Regions from separate parts of the Methylobacterium sp. Gmos1 genome, predicted to be linked through region 3. Evidence: predicted binding sites of a transcription regulator. Region 3 holds the regulator's gene; each other region holds the start of a gene.

Region 1 (4,743 bases), on a different contig from region 3:
GCGGGCGCGGCCGAGTACCGCACCGAGTTCCGGATCCGGACCGACGACGCCCCCCTGCGCTGGGTCAGCGCCCAGGCGATCGTGCAGCGCGACGCCGGGGGCCGGGCGCGCCGGGTGATCGGCATCCACCAGGAGGTGACCGAGCGCAAGCGGGCCGAGGAGCATCTGCGCCTGCTGGTGCACGAGCTGAACCACCGGGTGAAGAACACGCTCGCCACCGTGCAGTCGATCGCGATGCAGAGCCTGCGCGGCCTCGACGGGCCGCAGGCGGCGGCCGCCAAGACGGCCTTCGAGGCGCGGCTGATCGCGCTCGCCCGCGTCCACGACGTGCTCACCCGCGAGAGCTGGGAGGGGGCGGAGCTGGCCGAGGTGGTGAGGGACGCGCTCGCCCCCCTCGACGGGCCGGGCGCGCGCTTCCTCGTCGGCGGTCCGGCCCTGCGCCTGCCGCCCCGCATCGCCCTCTCGATCGCCATGGCGCTGCACGAGCTCGCCACCAACGCGGTCAAGTACGGCGCCCTCTCGGTGCCGGCGGGCCAGGTCGCGCTGTCGTGGAGCGCCGCCGAGGGGTGCCTGTCGCTGCGCTGGCAGGAGCGCGGCGGGCCGCCGGTCGTCCCCCCGACCCGCACCGGCTTCGGCTCCCGCCTGATCGAGCGCAGCCTCGCCCGCGAGCTCGACGGCACGGTGAGCCTGAGCTTTCCGCGCGAGGGCGTGGTCTGCACCATCGTGGCGCCGCTCGCCGAGCCGGGCGGCGCGCGACCGGAGCAGGCGGAGAGCGGCGTGCCGGCCCGGCGCCGGGTGGCGGGGCAGGGATGAGGCGCGGCGTCCGGACCGGTCGTCCCGTCGGTCGGGTCATGGAATAATCATCCCATACCCTACGTCATCCGGAAGTAGGCCGCCCGGTCGATGGCGGCCGCCGGGGCGCGCCCCATATCGCCGGGAGCCGAGGGCCCGTCCCGCGCCCGGCGCCGGACGGATCCGCCATGACCCCAGACCCGACGCCAAGCCCCCCGGGCCGCCGGCCGCTCCGCGCGCGGCTCGGCGCCGTGCGCGGCCGGGCCGGGCTCACCACCGCGGGCGCCGCCCTGCTGCTGCTGGTCGGCTCCGCCAACGGGTTGCTGCTGGCCTGGCAGAGCAGCGTCCAGCACCGCATCACCCATACCCTGTCGATCGATCGCACCCTGATGCAGGTGCTGGCCGACCTCCTCGACAGCGAGACCGGGCAGCGCGGCTACCTGCTGACCGGCGATCCGGCCTTCCTGGTGCCCTACACCGCAGGCCAGGCCCGGATCGCCGCCGAGCTGCCGGTGCTGGAGGCGGAGCTGCGCGCCTCCTCGACCCAGGAGGCGCGCCTTGCCACCCTGCGCCCCGCCATCGACCGCAAGTTCGCCGAGCTCGACCGGACGCTCGCCCTCGACCGCGCCGGCGACCGCGACGGGGCCCTCGCCCTGGTGCGGGCGGGCGAGGGCAAGGCGGAGATGGACGAGATCCGCCGGATCATCGAGGCGATGCGCGCCCAGGAGGACGCGCTGCTGATGGGCTACCAGCAGCACGCCCACCGGATCGAGGCGATGGTCGGGATCGGCAGCGTGGTGTCGGTCGGCATCATGGCGCTGCTCGCGGTCCTAGCCCTGCGCGAGGCGGCGCGGCGGGCCGCCCTGTCGCGCTTCCTGCCCGCCGAGCTGGCGCCGCTGCTCGAGCGCGGCGGCAGCATGGAGCAGGGCGGCGGCCTGCGGCTCGGCGAGCGGCGCCACGCGGCGATCGCCTTCGTCGACATGCGCGGCTCCACCACCATCGCCGAGCGGGCCGACCCCGAGACGGTGGCGATCCTGGTCACGGGCTTCCGCCGCTGCGTCGCCCAGGCCGCCCGGGAGACCGGCGGCGTGATCGACAAGTTCATGGGCGACGGCGCGCTCGTGGTGTTCGGCGTGCCCGACGCACGGGCGGACGCCGCGGCCGAAGCCCTCGACTTCGCCGGACGTCTGGAGGTCCTGGTGGCCGAGTGGAACGCGGGATCGGGCGAGCCCCCGGTGCGGATCGGCATCGGGGTGCATTGCGGCGAGGTGTTCGTCGGCGTGGTCGGCGACGACGACCGGCTCGAATTCACCGTGCTCGGGGACGCGGTCAACGTCGCGGCCCGGCTCGAGCAGGCGACCAAGACCTTCGGGACCACCACGCTCGTGTCGCAGGCCGCGCTCGACGCGGCGCGGGCCTCCGGGACGGAGTGGCACGAGGTCAGCCGCCAGCCGCTGCGCGGCCGGCAGGAAGCCTTCCCGATCTACGGCCGGGCGGCCTGAGACGGGTGGAGGCGAAAACGGCGCGGGACGGGTAGCGGTCCCGGCCGGACTTTGCTAGAGAATCGTCCGATCGCGGTGCGATCGGACGATGCTCTAGGTTATTGGTTTTGCCGCATTTTCTTCGACGAACCGGTATCCACTTCGTCGGAAAATGCTTTAGCGCAGCCGCCCCGGCCGGGTCGGCTCGAAGACGATCCGGCGATGGAAGGCGCACCAGCTCTTGCCGTCCTGCACCGGCGCGCCGCAGCAGACCGCACGGTCGTTCGGCTCGCCGATGATGAACTTGCACACGAAGGCGCCCGATTGGGCGAACGGAACCCGGAGGCTCGGGGAGGGCTCCTCGACGGTGTCTGCGGTCACGATATGCGACATGCGCACGAGCTGGTTCATCGGGTACTGACTCGCTGGCCTTGCGTCACCCTCGACCAGGAGGGTACCGGGCCGGTTCGTGGCGGGCAGGTCCGTCACCGGATTCCGCCCCCCATGGGTACCGCGGCCCTGAGAGACCCGTGCGCACACGCGTCACAGGGCAGCGGTGATCATCCGAATTTGGGGTTGCGTTGCGCAGAACGCAAGCCCCCTAAGCATTTACCCCTGTTTTTCCTCACCCCGGACGGGTCCGCGCGCGGCCGGGCCGGTTCCGGCGCCGTCATCGACTTGCCATCCACAGCTCCTATCCTTTGGTCGCACAGGCGCCCGCGGCGAGACCGCCCGAGCCGGCGCAAGGCAGGGTCGCGAGGAGCCTCACCGCATGTCAGACGCCGCCCTCGCCCCCGACCGCGCCGGCGCGGCGCCCGCTCGCGCCCGCCCCGGCCCCCGCCTCGACCACGGCCTGCATCCGGCGGCGACGGTCGGCTTCCTGGCGGTGCTCGCCGCGGGCCTGGCCTATGGCGGCTACAACCTCGTCTCCGACATGCAGCGGGCCGGCCAGCCGCCGCTCGCCATCGGGGCCTTCGCGCTCCTCGGCCTCGCCCTGGTGATCGCCCTCGCCTTCGAGTTCGTGAACGGCTTCCACGACACCGCCAACGCGGTGGCGACCGTGATCTACACCCACTCGATGCCGCCGGTCGTCGCGGTGGTCTGGTCGGGCGCGTTCAACTTCCTCGGCGTCATGGCCTCGACGGGGGCGGTGGCCTACAGCGTCGTGACGCTGCTGCCGGTGGAGCTGATCCTCCAGGTCGGCTCGGGCGCCGGCTACGCGATGATCTTCGCGCTGCTGCTCGCGGCGATCGTGTGGAACCTCGGCACCTGGGCGCTCGGCCTGCCGAACTCCTCCTCGCACGCGCTGATCGGCTCGGTGATCGGCGTGGGTCTCGCCAACCAGCTGATGGCGCCGGGCCACGCCGCCTCCGGCGTCGCCTGGGGCCAGGCCCTGAACGTGCTCGAATCGCTCCTGTTCAGCCCGATCGTCGGCTTCGTCTGCGCCGCCCTCCTGCTGCTGGCGCTCAAGCGCCTGGTGCGGCGGCCCGACCTCTACCGCGCGCCCGAGGGAGAGGCGTCGCCGCCGCTGTGGATCCGCGGCCTCCTGATCCTGACCTGCACCGGCGTGTCCTTCGCGCATGGCGGCAACGACGGCCAGAAGGGCATGGGGCTCATCATGCTGATCCTGATCGGCGCCGCGCCCACCGCCTACGCGCTCAACCGCACCATGCCGGATTCGAGCACCCCGGCCTTCGTGCAGGGCTCGCAAGGGGCGAGCCGGGTGTTTCGCGACCATGCCGGCTCCGCCGCCGTGCCCGACCCCGCCGGCGCCCGGGCGAGGATCGGCGAGGCCCTGAAGGCGGAATCGCCGGCCAAGGCCCTCGCGGCGCCCGACGGCCTCGCGGCGCTCGCGGGCCTTGCGGACGACATTGCCACCGAGGTGAAGAACTACGGCGCCATCCGGCACGTGCCGGCGGAGGCGACGCAGAACCTGCGCAACGACATGTACCTCGCCGGCGACGCGGTGCGGCTCCTCACCGGCGAGCACTCGCCCTTCTCCGACACGGAGAAGACGACCCTCAAGGACTACCAGCGCACCCTCGACGACGGCACCCGCTACATCCCGACCTGGGTCAAGGTCGTGGTCGCCCTGGCGCTAGGCCTCGGCACGATGGTGGGCTGGAAGCGGATCGTCGTCACGGTCGGCGAGCGCATCGGCAAGCAGCACCTGACCTACGCGCAGGGAGCGTCGGCGGAAGCGGTCGCCGCCGGCACGATCGGGCTCGCCGAGGCCTACGGCATGCCGGTCTCGACCACTCACATCCTGTCGAGCGGCGTCGCCGGCACGATGTGGGCCAACGGCACCGGCTTGCAGACGGCGACGGTGCGCAACCTGGCGCTCGCCTGGATCCTCACCCTGCCGGCGGCGATCACGCTGGCGGGCGTGCTGTACTGGGGCCTGCGGCACGTGTTCTGAGAGTGCGTGTTCCGCGGGCGGCGCGCGGGTCTGGCAACCCGGCCCGCCCTC
Region 2 (4,743 bases), on a different contig from region 3:
AGCGGCCACGAAGGGGTTGCGGTCGATGGCGGCGTCGAAGTCGCCGATCGCCGAGCGGTGCTGGCCTTGCGCCTGCCGCACCAGGCCGCGGGCGTGATAGGCCTCGGCCGATTCCGGCGTCAGGCGGATCGCCTGGCTGAGGTCGCTGTAGGCGGCCTCGAAGTTGCCTTGCGCCCGCTGGAGGTTGGCCCGGCCGATATAGGCGGCGGTGTAGTTCGGGTCGGCGTTGATCGCCTTGGAGAAGTCCTGGAGCGCGGCGTCGTTGCGGCCCGACTGGCGGTAGGCCAGCGCCCGGTTGCCGTAGGCCGAGGCCGAGTTCGGGTCGAGCTGGATCGCCTTGGTGAAGTCGGCGATCGCCGAATCGAAGTTGCCCGCCCGGGCATAGGCCGCGCCGCGGGTGTTGTAGGCCGCCGCGTCGCTCGGGTTGCGCTGGATCACGTCCGACAGCGAGGCGATGTTGACCTCGGTTGCACCGGACTTGTCGGCCTCGACCACCGCGAATTGCCGCGTCGCGGTGGCGCGGCTGACGGTGTCGCAGCCGGCGAGCGCCAGCGCGGTCAGCACGGTCGCCCCCAGCACCCGGGCCGCCGGTGTCACGCGGCTCAAGCCGATCACGTTGTTCATCGCCCGCTCCCCCGGGGCGGCGCATCCACGTCGCGCCGCGCACCTTCGCCATTCGTACGCACGCGCCGCTCGACAAGCCGCGGTCCCGGTGCCGGAACGACCATTCCGGATCGGGGTGAACGCCGGCTTAAAGCGATGCGCCCCCGACGCTTGTGCGGGCCGATGTGGCGAAGGTGTGGCCTCGCGCCGCCCCAAGGGCAGGGGAGGGGCCTGCGCAGGCCCGGGTGTGGCCCCGGAGCCGCACCGCAGGCGCTCAGGGGCCGGTCGTCACCCGGGTGACGTGGCCCATCTTGCGGCCGGGCCGGGCCTCGCCCTTGCCGTAGAGGTGGAGGTGGCTGCCGGCCTCGGCGAGGATCCGGGTCCAGTCGTCGGCCTGATCGCCGATCAGGTTCAGCATCTCGACCGAGGTGCCGGTGAGGGCGGCACTCCCGAGCGGCCAGCCGCAGACCGCCCGGACGTGCTGGGCGAATTGCGAGGTCTCGGCCCCCTCGATGGTCCAGTGGCCGGAATTGTGCACCCGCGGGGCGATCTCGTTGACCACCACGCTCGCGCGCCCGTCCGCCCCGCGCACCAGGAACATCTCGACCGCGAGCACGCCGACATAGCCGAGGGCGTCCGCGATGGTACGGGCGATCGCGATCGCCTCCGCGGCGGTCTCCGGCGCCATGCCGGGGGCCGGCACGACCGTGCGGGCGAGGATGTGGTGGCGGTGCTCGTTGGCGCAAGGGCTGAAGGCCGAGAAGCCGCCTTCCGCGTTGCGGGCGGCCACCACCGACACCTCGGCCTCGAAGGCGACGAAGCCCTCCAGGATGCAGGGCTGGTCGCGCAAGCTGGCCATCACGGCGGCGGGGTCGGCGACGGTGTCGCGCAGCATGACCTGCCCCTTGCCGTCATAGCCGAAGCGCCGGGTCTTCAGCACCGCCGGCAGGCCGATCTCGCGGACGGCCTCCGCGAGGCCCGCCGCGTCGTCCACCGCCCGGAACGGCGCCACCGGGATGCCGAGGCCGGCGACGAAGCTTTTTTCCGTCAGCCGGTCCTGCGTGGTGGCGAGCGCCGAGGCGCTGGGATGCAGCGGCCGGCGCGCGGCCAGGATCTCGGCCGTCGCGCTCGGGATGTTCTCGAACTCGTAGGTCACCACGTCGACGGCGTCGGCGAAGGCCTGGAGCGCCGCCGCGTCGTCGTAGGGCGCGACCGTGCGCCGGCCCGCCACCTCGAAGGCCGGGCTGTCGGGATCGGGGCAGTAGACGTGGACCTTCAGCCCGTACTGCGCCGCCGCGACCGCGATCATGCGGCCGAGCTGGCCGCCGCCGATGATTCCGATGGTCGCGCCGGGCGCGATGGAGGGCGTGCGGCTCACGGGGCGCTCGTGTCCGGGTGCTCGGCCACCGCCGCGCTCTGGCGGGCGCGCCAGGCGTCGAGGCGCTGGGCGAGGTCGTCGTCGGTGAGCGCCAGGACGGCGGCGGCGAGCAGAGCCGCGTTGACGGCGCCGGCCCGGCCGATGGCGAGCGTGCCGACCGGGATGCCGGCCGGCATCTGCACGATCGACAGCAGGCTGTCCTGGCCCGAGAGCGCCTTCGACTCGACCGGCACGCCGAAGACCGGCAGCGGCGTCATCGCGGCGGCCATGCCGGGCAGGTGGGCGGCACCCCCGGCGCCGGCGATCACCACCCGGAACCCGGCGGCCTTGGCGCCCTTGGCGAAGGCGACCAGTCGGTCCGGGGTGCGGTGGGCCGAGACGATGCGGGCCTCGTAAGGAATGCCGAGCGCGTCGAGGGTCTCGGCGGCGTGGCGCATCGTGGCCCAGTCGGACTGGCTGCCCATGATCACCGCGACGGGGGGCGCTGCCGCCATCGTCAAGCGCATCCTCTAGAAAGCGCTGCTAAGCCGCGAGCGGGCCGCAGCCGATCGTTTTGCAGTAGCGGTGCGTTTGCATTCGCGCAAGCCGAGGCGCCTTCGTGCAAATGCCCGGCGGCCGGCCCGGCCCAGACGCCGTCGTCAGGCGATGATGTCCGGGGTGAGCTGGTCCTCCAGGAAGGAGATGCGGTCGCGCAGCGCCAGCTTGCGCTTCTTGAGACGCTGGAGCTGGAGGCGGTCGCCGGCCATGACCCCCGACAGGGCCTCGATCGCGTCGTCGAGGTCGCGATGCTCCTCCTTCAGACGCGCCAGCTCGGTCTCGTACTCCGCCGTCGATTCCGCACTCAACTCGAACGCCATCGCCGCCCCAAGCCCTGGAGATAGGCCCCGAGCATGAACCACGCCCCGCCCTGCGGCAAGGGCGCGGCCGGGGTTGTGCAGCCCCTCTGCGGGCCGGCCCGGCGGCCGATTACGCAGGTGCAGCATCAAATACCTTCGACATCGGCCGCGGGCTGTGGCAGGCTGCGTATGTCACCTACATGACAGGAGGCAATGGCTGATGTCGCTGCACACGCATCTCACCGAGCTCGAGCGTAAGCACGAAGCCCTGGAGCGCGAAATTCAGGACGCAATCACCCACCTCTCCACCGACGACTTGCGAATTGTAGAGCTGAAGCGGCGAAAGCTTCACCTGAAGGATGAGATCAGTCGTCTGAGGACGACGTCCACCCGCGTGATGCACTAGCCCAGAAAAAGCCCTTCGTGCCGCCGCGCCAGCGTTCGACGCGGCGGCCCCTGCCTCTGAGGCATGACCTCGAAGGCGCCCATGACCTCAAGGCGCGACAGAGCGAGCGGCGGGGCCCCCCGAGGGCGAGCCCCCGGCCGGCCAGGCCCCGCGGCCCCTCACGGGGCGCCCGTCACAACGCCTTCGCCATCTCCCGCAGCACGAACTTCTGCACCTTGCCGGTCGAGGTCTTCGGCAGCTCCGTGAAGACCACGTGCCGGGGCACCTTGAACCCGGCGAGCGACTGGCGGCACCAGCCGATCAGCTCCTCGGCCGAGACCATCTCGGAGCCCTTGAGCTCGACGAAGGCGCACGGCGTCTCGCCCCATTTCTCGTCGGGCTTGGCCACCACCGCGGCGGCCGCCACCGCCGGATGCTTGAACAGGGCCTCCTCGACCTCGATCGACGAGATGTTCTCGCCGCCGGAGATGATGATGTCCTTCGAGCGGTCCTTGAGCTGGATGTAGCCGTCCGGGTGCTTCACCCCGAGATCGCCCGAGTGGAACCAGCCGCCGCGGAAGGCGGCCTCGGTGGCGCCCGGGTTCTTGAGGTAGCCGCGCATCACCACGTTGCCGCGGAACATCACCTCGCCCAGCGTCTCGCCGTCGGCCGGGACCGGCCGCATCGTCTCGGGGTCGAGAACGTCCAGCGCCTCGAGCGGCGGATAGCGCACGCCCTGGCGCGCCTTGCGGGCGGCCCGCTCGTCCTTGCCCAAGGCGTCCCAGTCGGCGTGCCACTCGTTCACCACCGCCGGGCCGTAGGTCTCGGTCAGCCCGTAGACGTGGGTGACGTCGAACCCGGCCTCGGCCATGCCGGCGAGCACCGCCTCGGGCGGGGGCGCCGCCGCGGTGAGGAACGAGACCCGGCGCGGCAGCGCCCGCCGCTCGGCCTCCGGGGCGTTGATGAGGAGCGACATCACGATCGGCGCGCCGCATAGATGCGTGACCCCGTGATCCGCGATGGCGTCGTACATGGCCTTGGCCCGCACCTGCCGCAGGCAGACATGGGTGCCGGCCACCACCGACAGGGTCCAGGGAAAGCACCAGCCGTTGCAGTGGAACATCGGCAGGGTCCACAGATAGACCGGGTGCCGGCCGAGATTGCCCGCCACCACGTTGCCGACGGCGAGCAGCGAGGCGCCGCGGTGGTGGTAGACCACGCCCTTCGGGTCGCCGGTGGTGCCCGAGGTGTAGTTGAGGGTGATCGCGTCCCACTCGTCGCCCGGCATCGCCCAAGGATGGGCGGGATCGCCCTCGGCGAGGAAGGCCTCGTACTCGATGGTGCCGAGGCGTTCGCCCGGGCCGTCGTATTCGGGATCGTCGTAGTCGATGACGAGCGGCGTCACCCCGGCCTGCCGCAAGGCCGGGCCCATGATGCGGGCGAATTCCCGGTCGGTGATCACCACCTTGGCCTCGCCATGGTCGAGGCAGAAGGCGATGATCGCGGCGTCGAGCCGGGTGTTGAGGGTGTTGAGCACCGCG
Region 3 (4,743 bases):
GACGGCGCAACCTGCGATCATGCGGTACCCCGGTATGCCGGTCTCTCCGGGGCGCCGTGGCAACCCATTGATGGGTAAGGGTAAGCCCGCGGCGCGCTCCGGTAGGGCCGCGCCTTGCCCGGCTCCGGCGGCGCGACCCGGCCGGGTCCCGGCCGCCGTGAGGCCGCGGGGAAAAACCGACTCGGCGGGGGGCGGACTCTTGCGCGGGTGTTAGCCCGTCCTGTAGGTTCACCCCCGTCGCCACCGCTCCAGGCGTGGCGGCGATCACCAGCAGGATCGGACGGATTCACCGCGCGGCCGAACGGCGTGCCGCTCGCGGCTGCGTGCCGATTCCATGGGTGATGTCGGGGGAGTGGAGGCGGCGATGATGGATGCGGGTCCGGGCTGGACGAAGGAACGCGTCGAGCTTCTCAAGCGGCTGTGGAGCGACGGCCGCAGCGCCAGCCAGATCGCCGCCGAGCTCGGTGGCGTCTCCCGCAACGCCGTCATCGGCAAGGTCCACCGCCTCGGCCTCGCCGGGCGCATCGTGAAGGCCAACGGCGCCGCGCCGTCCGGCCGCCGTCCCCGGGCCGAGGGCGAGTCCGCCGGCACGGCCGGCGAGACCCCATCGGTGCTCGCCCCGGCGCCGCCGGCGCTGGCCCTGTATCAGGCCACGCCGCCCGCTGTCGGAGACGCGCTGCCGGAGAGCGCCCGCGTCACCATCATGGAGCTGCGGGAATTCATGTGCCGCTGGCCGATGGGCGACCCGTCGACGCCCGATTTCCGCTTCTGCGGCGACCGCGCCATCACCGGCCTGCCCTACTGCACCCACCACAGCCGCCTAGCCTACCAGCCCGCCGCCGAGCGCAGGCGCGACCGCAAGGTCGTCGGGTTCCGCTAGGGGCCGCGTTCCACCGGAGGACACGGAGGCGGCGCCGCGCCGCTTCCGCCGCGATGCCTTCCAACGCGTCGACGATATCGCTCAAATCCTAACGAATCCTGTCCGGCGGCTCGCCCGGAAGGGATTCGGCGAGGCCGCGTCATCCCGGGTTCCGCTATCCCGGCCCCGGGATGACGCGGAGGTGGAGCAACCGATGGTCGAGCCGTCGAGATTGCTCCGTTCGTCTCGAAGGGGCAGCCTCACGGCTCCGGCGCGAACATCTCGTCGAAGGAGTAGCCGGAGCCGCGCACGGTGCGGATCGGGTCGCTGTCGCGGCCACGGTTGATCGCCTTGCGCAGGCGGCCTATATGCACGTCGACCGTGCGCTCGTCGATGTAGACGTCGTGGCCCCACACGCCATCGAGCAGTTGCTCGCGCGAGAAGACCCGGCCGGGGCTCTGCATCAGGAATTCGAGCAGCTTGAACTCGGTCGGGCCGAGATGCAGCTCGCGGCCGTCGCGGCGCACCCGGTGGCTGACCCGGTCGAGCTCGATGTCGCCGGCCACCAGCAGGTCGGCGACGTGGGCGGGCTTCGAGCGGCGCAGCAGCGCGCGCACCCGCGCCAGCAATTCGGGCACCGAGAACGGCTTGACGATGTAGTCGTCGGCGCCGGTGGCGAGCCCCCGCACCCGGTCGCCCTCCTCGCCCCGCGCCGTCAGCATGATGACCGGCAGCCGTTCGGTCTCGCGGCGGGCGCGGATGCGCCGGCACAGCTCGATCCCCGACAGGCCCGGCATCATCCAGTCGAGGAGGACGAGGTCGGGCACCTGCTCGCGCAGGCGGATATCCGCCTCGTCGCCGCGCGCGACGGCGTCGACCTCGAAGCCCTCGGCCTCGAGGTTGTAGCGCAGGAGGAGGGTGAGGGCTTCCTCGTCCTCGACGATCAGGATGCGGGTACTCATCGCGGATTACTTCGGGCGGCGGAGGATGGATGGCAGGAAAAGGCCCGCCGGACCGGAAGCCCGGCGGGCCTGCCGCCTCAGACCTCGGTCTGGTTGTCGAGGGTGGCGAAGCTCGACCGGTCGTTCTTCGGACGATCGGTCGGCAGGGTCTCGCCGGTGGCGAGGTAGTGGATGGTCTCGGCGATGTTGGTGGTGTGGTCGCCGATGCGCTCGACGTTCTTGGCGCAGAACAGGAGGTGCGTGCAGAACGTGATGTTGCGCGGATCCTCCATCATGTAGGTCAGGAGCTCGCGGAACAGCGAGGTGTAGAGCGCGTCGATGCCGCCGTCCCGGGCCCAGACGTCGAGGGCGACGACGGTGTCCTGGGTGGCGTAGGCGTCGAGCACGTCCTTGAGCTGGCCCTGGACCAGCTCGTTCATGTGCTCCACGCCGACGACGATCTTCTGGAGCTGGACCTGGTCGGCGATGGCCACGACGCGCTTGGCGACGTTCTTGGCCAGGTCCCCGATGCGCTCGAGGTCGCCCGAGACGCGGATCGCCGAGATCGTCTCGCGCAGGTCGACGGCGAGCGGCTGGCGCCGGGCGATGAGGAGGATGGCCTTCTCCTCGATCTCGCGCTGGAGCCCGTCGAGGCGCTGGTCGGCGGCGATCACCGCCTGGGCGAGGGCGGCGTCGCGGCGCAAGAGCGCCTGGCCGGAATCGGCCACCATCTTCTCGGCGATGCCGCCCATCTCCGAGATGCTGCGCCGGAGGTTCTGCAACTCCTGATCGTAGGAGGTGACGATGTGGCTCGACATGGATTGCGACTCCCCGCGATGAGGGTGGCGTGTGTGGCGCGCCGGCCCGGCAGGGCCGGGCCGGCGAAGCGAGTCGGTGAGCCTCAGCCGAACCGGCCGGTGATGTAGTCCTGGGTCTGGCGCTTCGACGGGTTCATGAACAGCCGGTTGGTCGGCCCGAACTCGACCAGCTCGCCGAGATACATGAAGGCGGTGAACTGCGAGATGCGCGCCGCCTGCTGCATGTTGTGGGTGACGATGGCGATGGTGAACTCACCGCGCAGCTGCTCGATCAGCTCCTCGATGCGGCCGGTCGAGATCGGGTCGAGGGCCGAGGTCGGCTCGTCGAACAGGATCACCTCCGGGCGCTGCGCCACCGTGCGGGCGATGCACAGGCGCTGCTGCTGGCCGCCGGACAGGCCCATGCCCGACTGCTTGAGCTTGTCCTTCACCTCGTCCCACAGGGCGCCCTTGCGCAGGGCCTCCTCGACGCGGTTGTCGAGGTCGGCCTTGCCGAGGCGCTCGTAGAGCCGGATGCCGAACGCGATGTTGTCGTAGATCGACATCGGGAACGGCGTCGGCTTCTGGAACACCATGCCGACCCGGGCGCGCAGCTCGTTAAGGTCGATCGACGGGTCCAGGATGTTGCGGCCGTCGAGCAGGATCTCGCCTTCCGCCCGCTGCTCGGGGTAGAGGCTGTAGATCCGGTTGAAGGTGCGCAGCAGGGTGGACTTGCCGCAGCCCGACGGGCCGATCAGCGCCGTGACCTGGCGGTCGAGGAAGTTGAGGTTGATGTTCTTCAACCCCTTGAAGTCGCCGTAGTAGAAGTTGAGGTCCTTCACGGCGAGGCGGATCGCGGCGGACTCGTCGGCCGTGCTCTGGCCCACGACCGGCACGGCGGTGGCGGTGGCGCTCATCGGGTGGTCTCCCAGCAGGGTTCTGCGGTCAGCGCCCCTTCGGGCCGCTCAGGACGAGGCGGGCCACGATCGACAGGCCCAGGATGGTGACGGTGATGAGGAGCGCGCCGGCCCAGGCCAGCTGGCGCCAGTTCTCGTAGGGCGACAGGGCGAACTGGTAGATCATCACCGGCAGGTTCGCGACGCCGCCCATCAGGTTCGAGTTGAACCAGGAATTGTTGTTGAGCGCGGTGAAGAGGAGCGGCGCGGTCTCGCCGGCGATGCGGGCGAGCGCGAGCAGCACGCCGGTGACGATGCCGGACTGCGCCGCCCGCCAGGTGACGCTGCGGATCACGATCGAGGTCGGCGCGCCGAGCGCCGCGCCGGCCTCGCGCAGGGTGCCGGGCACCAGCCGCAGCATGTCCTCGGTGGTGCGCACGATCACCGGGGTGGCGATGATGGCGAGCGCGACGCCCCCGGCCCAGCCCGAATACCCGCCCATCGGCCGCACCATCAGGGTGTAGACGAACAGGCCGATCAGGATCGAGGGGGCCGAAAGCAGGATGTCGTTGAGGAATCGGATCAGGTTGGCGAGGTGCGAGGTGCGGCCGTACTCGGCAAGGTAGGTGCCGGCGAGCACGCCGACGGGGGTGGCCACCACGATGCCGAGCGCCGTCATGACGAGGCTGCCGAGGATCGCGTTGGCGATGCCGCCGCCCTCGGAGCCGGGGCCGGGGGTGACCTGGGTGAACAGGGCCGGGGAGAAGCCGCGCACGCCCTCGATGACGAGCATCAGCAGGATCGAGCCGAGCACCACCGCGCCGAGCAAAGTGGCGGTGGTGCAGGCGGCGACCAGGATCCTGTCGGCCGAGCGCCGGCCGGCGCGGACCCGGCCCCATTCCGCGGGGGCTGAGCGGGCGGGGGTGGCCGGGCTTGCGACCGCGGCGGGGGAGGCGTTCATCGGGAGGCGTCCTGCGGGTGCGGAGGATCAGGCCACCTTCGCGCGGCGCACCAGCAGCCGGGCGATGATGAGCACGATGAAGGTGACGACGAACAGGATGCAGCCGAGCGCCATCAGCGAGTTGAGCTGGAGGCCGTCGGCCTCGTTGAACTCGTTGGCGATGCGCGAGGCGATGGTCGAGCCCGGATCGAAGATCGAGGCCGAGAGGCGGTTGGCGTTGCCGATCACGAAGGTGACCGCCATGGTCTCGCCGAGCGCGCGGCCGAGGCCCAGCATGATCGCCCCGATG

The links. The regulator PhoB, encoded in region 3, activates phosphate uptake and scavenging genes when phosphate is short. The targets are predictions, from matches to a motif close to TGTCATNNANCTGTCAT.
Region 1: a site for PhoB is predicted at 2,942-2,958, ahead of ACS5PV_RS04710 (inorganic phosphate transporter). Genes of this name have one in related genera too.
Region 2: a site for PhoB is predicted at 3,007-3,023, ahead of ACS5PV_RS30525 (YdcH family protein). Genes of this name have one in related genera too.

The regions. Positions count from the first base shown of each region.
Region 1 is NZ_JBSNCC010000002.1:340,870-345,612, reverse strand. It holds gene ACS5PV_RS04725 (sensor histidine kinase) at 1-813, shown strand, start outside; gene ACS5PV_RS04720 (CHASE3 domain-containing protein) at 981-2,294, shown strand; gene ACS5PV_RS04715 (GcrA family cell cycle regulator) at 2,451-2,684, opposite strand; gene ACS5PV_RS04710 (inorganic phosphate transporter) at 3,046-4,692, shown strand.
Region 2 is NZ_JBSNCC010000030.1:27,784-32,526, forward strand. It holds gene ACS5PV_RS30505 (tetratricopeptide repeat protein) at 1-624, opposite strand, end outside; gene ACS5PV_RS30510 (5-(carboxyamino)imidazole ribonucleotide synthase) at 878-1,981, opposite strand; gene purE (5-(carboxyamino)imidazole ribonucleotide mutase) at 1,978-2,475, opposite strand; gene ACS5PV_RS30520 (YdcH family protein) at 2,620-2,838, opposite strand; gene ACS5PV_RS30525 (YdcH family protein) at 3,038-3,223, shown strand; gene ACS5PV_RS30530 (acyl-CoA synthetase) at 3,396-4,743, opposite strand, start outside.
Region 3 is NZ_JBSNCC010000018.1:100,416-105,158, reverse strand. It holds gene ACS5PV_RS26125 (GcrA family cell cycle regulator) at 365-880, shown strand; gene phoB (phosphate regulon transcriptional regulator PhoB) at 1,120-1,821, opposite strand; gene phoU (phosphate signaling complex protein PhoU) at 1,899-2,618, opposite strand; gene pstB (phosphate ABC transporter ATP-binding protein PstB) at 2,702-3,514, opposite strand; gene pstA (phosphate ABC transporter permease PstA) at 3,543-4,454, opposite strand; gene pstC (phosphate ABC transporter permease subunit PstC) at 4,482-4,743, opposite strand, start outside.